Regions from separate parts of the Amedibacillus sp. YH-ame10 genome, predicted to be linked through region 2. Evidence: a T-box and tRNA genes for the amino acid it is inferred to sense, from the RefSeq annotation. Region 2 holds a T-box; the other holds one or more tRNA genes.
The links. A T-box is a leader RNA that pairs with one kind of tRNA and senses whether it is charged. The one in region 2 lies ahead of metG (methionine--tRNA ligase), so its partner is inferred to be a tRNA-Met.
Positions count from the first base shown of each region.

Region 1: it has a tRNA-Met gene. The T-box ahead of metG (methionine--tRNA ligase) is inferred to sense a tRNA for this amino acid. The anticodon was not compared.

Region 1 covers NZ_JBSPFA010000001.1:56,957-61,384, reverse strand. The annotation lists gene ACWG42_RS00325 (V-type ATP synthase subunit B) at 1-783, shown strand, start outside; gene ACWG42_RS00320 (V-type ATP synthase subunit D) at 786-1,421, shown strand; tRNA gene ACWG42_RS00315 (tRNA-Arg) at 1,574-1,650, shown strand; tRNA gene ACWG42_RS00310 (tRNA-Pro) at 1,678-1,754, shown strand; tRNA gene ACWG42_RS00305 (tRNA-Met) at 1,779-1,855, shown strand; tRNA gene ACWG42_RS00300 (tRNA-Ile) at 1,870-1,946, shown strand; tRNA gene ACWG42_RS00295 (tRNA-Ser) at 1,962-2,052, shown strand; tRNA gene ACWG42_RS00290 (tRNA-Met) at 2,082-2,158, shown strand; tRNA gene ACWG42_RS00285 (tRNA-Phe) at 2,162-2,237, shown strand; gene ACWG42_RS00280 (hypothetical protein) at 2,688-2,948, shown strand; gene ACWG42_RS00275 (hypothetical protein) at 3,071-3,400, shown strand; gene ACWG42_RS00270 (hypothetical protein) at 3,814-3,972, shown strand; gene ACWG42_RS00265 (hypothetical protein) at 4,211-4,428, shown strand, end outside.
Region 2 covers NZ_JBSPFA010000013.1:9,631-14,058, reverse strand. The annotation lists gene metG (methionine--tRNA ligase) at 1-1,816, opposite strand, end outside; T-box leader at 1,854-2,053, opposite strand; gene ACWG42_RS06905 (ArsR/SmtB family transcription factor) at 2,109-3,164, opposite strand; gene ACWG42_RS06900 (MFS transporter) at 3,178-4,422, opposite strand.

The DNA of each region.
Region 1 (4,428 bases), on a different contig from region 2:
GAACGTACATTAACACCACGTTGTGCACTTACTGCAGCAGAATATCTAGCATATGAACATGATATGCACGTATTGGTTATTTTAACCGATATTACTTCCTATTGTGAGGCTCTTCGTGAGTTCTCTAGTAGTAAGGGAGAGATTCCAGGACGTAAAGGATATCCAGGATATTTGTACTCTGACTTGGCTTCTTTGTACGAAAGAGCAGGAATTATTAAGAGTGCACAGGGTTCTGTTACACAGATTCCTATCTTAACGATGCCCAATGATGATATTACACATCCAATTCCTGACTTAACTGGATATATTACAGAAGGACAGATTGTATTGGATCGTAATTTAAATCAAATGGGGGTGTATCCTCCAGTTGGTATTCTTCCTTCCTTATCACGTTTGATGAAAGATGGAATTGGGGAAGGGTATACAAGAAAAGATCACAACGATGTATCCAACCAGTTGTTTGCGGCTTATGCGAAAGTACAAGACGCAAGAAGTTTAGCTTCTGTTATTGGGGAAGATGAATTAAGTGATATTGATAAGAAATACATGTCTTTTGGTTCTTTATTTGAACAACATTACCTAAATCAAGGTATGGATGTGAATAGAAGTATTGAAGAGACATTGGATTTAGGATGGAACTTATTATCAGTACTACCAAAGGGTGAGTTGGACCGTGTGGATGATGAAGTGTTGAATATTTACTATGATCATGAAAAAGCAGTCGAACGCTTTCAATTAAAAACAGGACCAATTATCAAAGAATTATCCCTAGAAGGTAAATAAGTATGGCTAACAAACAAGTGTTTCCTACAAAGGGGAATTTGATTGCGACAAAGAAGTCCAATGATTTAGCCCGTATGGGATATGAGTTGATGGATCGTAAGCGCAACATCTTAACACGCGAAATGATGAGCTTATTAGATGATGTCAAATTACTTCGTGATGAAATAACACATACTTATGAAAGAGCGTATTATGCCTTACAACAGGCAAATATGTCCTTAGGAGTAGTAAGTGACTTGGTAGAGGCTGTTCCTATTGATACAGGGGTTCATATTAGCTATCGTAGTGTTATGGGAGTAGAAATACCAAAACTTCATTATGATAAACCAGAACTAAAACTAACGTATGGTTTAGAACATGCAAATTCAAAGCTTGACTATGCGTATCGTTGTTTTTACAAGGTAAAGGAAATGACAATTATTTTGGCTGAAGTAGAGAATAGTGTGTATCGTTTGGCAAATGCTATACGAAAAGCACAGAAACGTGCAAATGCCTTAAAGAATATCGTAATTCCTGATTTTGAACACAACATTAAATTTATTACTGATGCATTAGAAGAAAAAGAGAGAGAAGAATTCTCACGTCAGAAGGTTATTAAGACAAATAAAGACCGACAGACAGCACAGGAACGCAGGTAGCGTTCCTGTCTCTTTGACTCTTTTTAGGGCAGAAATAAAGCAAAAACAAGAAGATTAAAGTTATTTAAAAAAAATAGAAAAAAAGGCTTGCATAAGATACAATTATTTGGTATTATATTAAGGCACTGATGAAACGTGCAACGCATGTAAATGCGCCCATAGCTCAACTGGATAGAGCGTTTGACTACGGATCAAAAGGTTGCGGGTTCGATTCCTACTGGGCGCGCCATATTATAGTTTCATGGAAATAATAAATCGGGATGTAGCACAGCTTGGTAGTGCACTTGATTTGGGATCAAGGGGTCGCAGGTTCAAATCCTGTCATCCCGACCATTATTATTTAAAAAATTTACATTCGGCTGGGTAGCTTAGTTGGCTAGAGCATCCGGTTCATACCCGGAAGGTCGCGAGTTCGAGTCTCGCCCCCGCCACCAATTTTGCGCAAGTTGGACCCTTAGCTCAGTTGGTTAGAGCATCCGGCTCATAACCGGTGGGTCGTAGGTTCGAGTCCTACAGGGTCCACCATTTATGAATCAATATGGAGGAATACCCAAGTGGTTGAAGGGTCCGGTCTTGAAAACCGGTAGGTCGGGAAACTGGCGCCTGGGTTCGAATCCCAGTTCCTCCGCCATTCTTTAAAAAATCGAATTTCTCAAACATCGCGGGGTAGAGCAGTCTGGTAGCTCGTCGGGCTCATAACCCGGAGGTCGTTGGTTCAAATCCTTCCCCCGCAACCAAATGGTTCCATAGCTCAGTTGGTAGAGCAAAGGACTGAAAATCCTTGTGTCCCTGGTTCAATTCCTGGTGGAACCACCATTTACAAAACAACCTGTCAAATGACAGGTTTTTTTCTGTCCTTTGCGTAATGTGGGGAAAGGATGAGAATCCAAGGATGCTCTACAAGCGTGGCGGAGGAATATAAAAGCATTACTCCATGAAGAAGTAATGCCTCTATGTTATTTTACTGTAACATTGAATTCAAAATCAGTGAAGTCTAAATCATAATTATCACTAGAACCACTTGCGATAACTTTGAAATCAGTTTGTTCCATTGCAAGATAAACAAAGTCTGGAAACAAGATTATCTTATCTATTGAAATCCTTATAAGTTTATTTTATATTGACTGCTGATGAGATAAAGATTATGAGGAGGAAAAAAGGATCATGTAGATTTAAGATTATCCATTTGAAGCCATATCTATAAATATATCTAATTAAATAGAGTATTTGTGTGTGTTATCATAGAGTTAAATAGGAGGGTATTATATGGTTCGAGTTTATAGGGCAGTAGCTTACTTAAAAAAGCCAAATATAAGAAAAACAGGTAGGGACTTGAGAAATGATAAAATCAATGAAGCTTTGCAGTGCATTCAAGAAAGAGGAGGAGTTATCTTGAATTGTATTCCAATAAGCGATGCTGATTTACTATTTGATTTTTTTGTAATGTATGAAGATAACAGGCGTTTTGAAGAAATCAATTCATATTTAAGAGATGTAGTTTTTGATTTTGATAAATATATTTCTTAGGATTAATATTTAGAATATGACAAGATGAAGGGAGATAGTTTTGTCTCTTTTTTAGCTTAGTGAATGTTAAAGATGTGTTATAATTATAGATATGGTGAACATATAATAATGAGGAGGAAGATATGAAAAAAGTTACTATGATTTTCTTTGTTTGTATTATAAGTCTTTTTCTAATTGGATGTGAAGGAAATCCTGGAATGAATGCTCACGATTATGCGACTGGTGAAGAGATTTTAAATATTGTGGATGATTATTTAGAAGGAAAAAAATCTGGTTCAGAAACTTCTAGGGCAATCAGTAGTTTGGTAGATGAATTTGAAGAAGAGGATAGACATATAACATCAAATGTTATAATGAGTGCTGAATTAATTGAGTCTAGTATAAGTGCAGGTGAATCTACAAGCAAAATCAAAGAAGAAAGAGATGAAATGGCTGGTTATCTTTATCGGTAATACGATGAAAAACTATGAATGAATTGAAAACTATAGAAGTAAATTTTGTGAATATGGTAGATTCTGTAAAAGATATTGCTAATATAGTTTAGTGGTTGGGAAAAGATATAGAATAATTTATGATTGAAGCACAAGTTGCGTCTAATAGTGTAGCGATTTCATAATAGCTTATGTTACAGGCTATCACTTATTATCTAGTTACTAGAAGAAAGCACAATGTGCATAACGAAACGATGGTAGTTATGTAAATAGAAATAGGGTCTAGGAATAGTTTAAAGGTAAAACAACGAGAACAGCTAGATGCTAATCTTAGTGAGATTTCAAATGCTCATAAATTGAATACGTAATTGGGAAGTTAAACTGATGGAAATGGTGAAGTAAAAGCGGGCTATGAAGATAGAGCCGCTTTTATTGTGTCTCCCCTGAATAAAGCATTAGGGGAACAGATTGCAAACGAAGATAGTGTAGTAAAAGGGTATGATAAATCCTTTGTAAGTATCAATGAAAAGATCGTTAAAATGAAAGCAGAAGCAATTTTAAGCCACAACTACCTGCATAAAAGAAAGCTTTAATCGAATCAACTGATGCACAGATGAAAGCTGGTAAACTACAGATAGAATCAAGTGATATAAAAAAATAAAATAGTACTTAATAAGTTTTACAAATGTATGGTAGAAAAATTTAAAATTATCAATAATACAAAGATTAGTTTAGTTATTTAAAGATAAACAATAAAGTAAAGAAGACAAATTGATTGTAAGATTAGAAGTAGTATGCTAAAATTTGAATATAAAATCAGGAGGAAAAAGAATGATAAGATCTTATGTCAAGGCTATAATTTGTAAAAAAGATCCAACGGTTAAGCATGAATACTCAGAGATATTAGATTTAAAGATTGCAGAGGCAATTGAAAAAATTCAGATGGAGGGGGGAACCATCAAACATTTCGTTTTAATACCATGTGACATGATTTGTCGGCATTGTGTATTTAATGTAATGTATGAGGATAATGGTAATTTCCAATCGAT
Region 2 (4,428 bases):
TTACTTTCTTACCAACAACTTCATCAGCAGTAAAAGTTCCCGCAATCCCACTTACAATCTGACGTACTTCATCACCGAGATCAATTTTTTCCACTAACAAGCGATCTGCTTTAGGATGCTTTTCTGCGGATAAGATTGTCCCAACTTTCAACTCTACTTTTGTAAAGTCTTCGATTGTGATTTCCTCTTTTCCAGGTGCCTTCTTTTCAGGTTTCGCACTAGTTTCAGCTTGTTTATGATCAGCTTCTAATGTGTCCATAAATTCTTTTGGATCAATACGAGCAAATAGAATACTTGGTTTTGCCTCAACGGTATGACCACATTCTAATTGTCCAAACTCTTTTAAAGAATCCACACTATCTCTAGAAGTACTTAATTGTTCTAGAATCTTCTCTGATGTTTCTGGCATGAAGCTATGCAACAAGACTGCCGCAAAACGAATGCTTTCTAACAGATTATATAGTACAGTTGCTAAACGATCTTTTTGTGCCTCATCTTTTCCAAGTGCCCATGGAGTCGTTTCATCGATATATTTATTACAACGTTTTAATAATGTGAAGATTTCATCAATAGCTTCTCCAACGTGAAGTCCATCCATCTTTTCTTCTACATTGTGTACTGTCGCAATCGCAAGTTCAATCAATTCTGCATCTAATGGATCACCTTCCATTGGATTGGAAATAACTCCATTGAAGTATTTATTCTGCATAGAGATTGTACGATTTACTAAGTTACCAAGAACATTTGCTAAATCTGAATTGATACGTTCTACTAATAGATCCCATGTAATAGTACCATCTTGTGCAAATGGCATTTCATGCAATACAAAGTAACGAACAGCATCTACTCCGAAGTATTTTACAAGTTCATCGGCATAAATGGCATTTCCTTTGGATTTTGACATTTTTCCATCTCCAACTAATAGCCATGGATGACCGAATACTTGTTTTGGAAGTGGTTCATTTAATGCCATTAACATAATTGGCCAATAGATAGTATGAAAGCGTAAGATATCTTTTCCTATGATATGCACATCCGCTGGCCAGAACTTCTTATAGTTCTCTCCATGATTACCATCCACATCAAAACCAAGAGATGTAATATAATTGCTTAATGCATCAATCCATACATAGACCACATGATCAGGATCAAAATCTACAGGGATTCCCCATTTAAAAGATGTTCTAGAAACACATAAATCTTGTAATCCTGGTTTCAAGAAGTTATTGATCATTTCATTCTTACGAGATTCTGGCTGAATAAATTCAGGATGTTCCTCAATATGTTGAATCAATTTATCTGCATATTTTTGTAAGTTGAAAAAGTAAGCTTCTTCCGTTGCCTTATGAACTTCTCCACCACAATCGGGACACTTTCCATCCACAAGTTGGCTCTCCGTCCAAAAAGATTCACATGGAGTACAATACATTCCTTCGTATTTACTCTTATAAATATCTCCTTGTTCATAAAGCTTCTTAAATATTTTTTGAACTTGTAGTTCATGATAATCATCTGTCGTACGTACAAAATAATCATACGATGTATTCATCATATCGAAGTTATCTTTTACAATTTTTGCGACACCATCCACAAATTCCTTTGGTGTGATGCCAGCTTCTTTCGCTTTTTCTTCAATTTTTTGTCCATGTTCATCTGTTCCTGTTTGAAAGAACACATCATACCCTTGTTGACGTTTGTATCTTGCGATTGCATCCGTCAAAACAATTTCATATGTATTCCCAATATGCGGTCTACCTGACGTATAAGCGATTGCCGTTGTGATATAATACTTCCCTTTTTTACATTCATTACACATAATCATTACCTCCTTATTAGATATAAAAAAACTTCCGCCAAAGGACGAAAGTTCGCGTTACCACCTTTATTCGTATGCAAGCATACCTCAAATCGTTAACGCCGATTTACGTTCTTTCTTAATTATTCAGAAAAACGGTTCTAGGTCCATGTTCTCTCTATCCCAATGTTGGACTTTCACCAAATGTCCACTCTCTACGCAATGTTTTAGAAATACTCTTCCTATCTTAACCTTTAACAGTATTATATAGAATTCTTATGAAGAACACAAGATAAATATGGATTTCTTGTGCTTATTCATTTAATAAACGTTCCTTTACTTGTTGTAGGAAAGTCCTTAGATAATCCTTATTTAAATCATAATAGAGTTTGTTGTTACTTTTTTCATAAGTTACAAGTTGTGCACATAAGAGTGCTTGCATATGATATGAAATCGTTGGAGTTGATAGTTTTAACTCTTGTGCAATCTGTGCTCCATAAGCTTTATCTTGTGCAATAAAACGCAAAATATCAAACTTGCTTTTATCGCTGATAAGCTTTAACGTACTACAAATATCTTCATCACGAATATTTGCATCAGCACAAATTCTACGATATGCCCCTATTCCGTATAAGATACATTCTTTCCCTTCTTTTTGATCAATAAAACTAATCGTTTTACAGGCTGCTACAGAAGGAATCAAATAAATTTCTTCATTTGTTGTATAGTAACCGATTGCCTGCGTCAATGACTCGGAAAATCCCTTTTCTTTTGCCTGTTCAATTTCTTCTCTATAAACACTTAGAAATTCATCATAAAGATCTTGATGCTTCTCAAGAATGGAAATACTACATTCCACCATATCGTTCAATACATTACAAATTTGAGGAATTTCATTTTGTAAGGAATATAGTTTCCATTTCACTTCATCACTTATTAATAATTCATTCATCGCCTGCATATATTGTGACATTTCCATATTTTCTTCAATCGGCTGTCCTTTTTCGCTTTCAAGAAATTCATCTAATATACGAATGGGGGACTCTAAATAGTATGCTTCAAAATCTTGTAGTTGTTTCTTATAGTCCGTACCTAGAAAATCTAACTTCCCAAATAAGAGTGCCTTTACTGGAGATATACATTTTTCTGGATTGATATAGGTAAACAGAAAGACTTGATCTGCATATTTCTTCATAAATGTTTCCCCTATACACTTGCAGACTTCTCTCAAATGTTGTATTGTCTTTTTTTCTTGATCATTTACACAAAAACGTTCAAGTCCACTAAAATATTCTCCATGATTTACAAATTGTTCTATAAAACTTACACACTCATATATGATTTGAGTTTGCATTCTATAATCAGCCATTCCACTTACCTCACTATATGTCTTTGATAGACTTTACGAACATCATACCAATAAAGATAAGAATTGTAAACACGCCAAAGCTCGTGAATATTGTGGGGACATCCACATAGTTGCTAATTCCACTCATAATAAAAGACAATATTGGCATGCCCAGTATTGCGAGGGCACCATAGATGGCACTAGCTCTCGCAAGATATGATTTCTCCACATTCTCCATAAGAACAACTCCATTCATCGCAATCATCGCTCCTAAAAAAATACCAAAAATAACATTGATTATAACAATCGAAATCATCACTAAAATCAAGCTACTCAATAAGGAAATCCCGGTAAGAGTGATATAATAAATTCCAATCGCAACTCCTCCGCCTAATAAGATCATTCGATTACTAATGACCTTATGAATGTATGGATATAGAAATGCTCCAATCGCAATACCAATACTCATTCCCATCGACATCATCGATAAGACATATGCTGGTGCGTTAAGTGTACCGTTGATATAAGGAGCCTGAAAGGAGTTAATAGGCACAAGCGCCATATTTAGAATACACGCAATCATACAAATCGTGAATAATATTCTTGATTTTACAAGGTAGCGTAATCCATCTTTCAGATCTGAAATGCATACCTTTATATTCTTAAGTACTGTACTTGTAGTTTTTTGTATTTCTTCTTTCACTGGAACACCTGAAATGATAGCGGCACAAAAGAAGAACGTCAACATATCAATTATGATTGCTCCTTGAATTCCAAAAGTCGCAATAATCACACCAGCCAAACCAAGTCCTACAAGTTCACAAATACGAGAACTTGATTGATTAAATGATAAACCAAATTCATAATATTCTTCCTTTAAAATCAAAGGTAAAAAACACGTAGTGGCTGGTGAACGAAAAGCCTCAAATGTATTATTTATAAACGTGATTCCAAGTAATACCCATGGAGATAAGTTATTTCCCAGGTAAAGTATCAGAATGAACGCTGTCATAATTCCTCGTGCAATATCACAAACAACAATCACTCTTTTCTTAGATAGGCGTTCTACAATGGCACCAGCAATTGGTTGTACAACAATGTTTGGCAATAAGTTAACACCAAGCACAATAGCAGACCATGCTGCAGAGTTTGTAATTGCATAGACGAGCCAACTAAACGCAATCGCATCCACAGAATCCCCAAAGCGATTGATTAAGTTTGCAAAAATACTTCGCATGAATAATTTTTGTTTAAATATAATACGATATCCTTGTTTCATACTCAT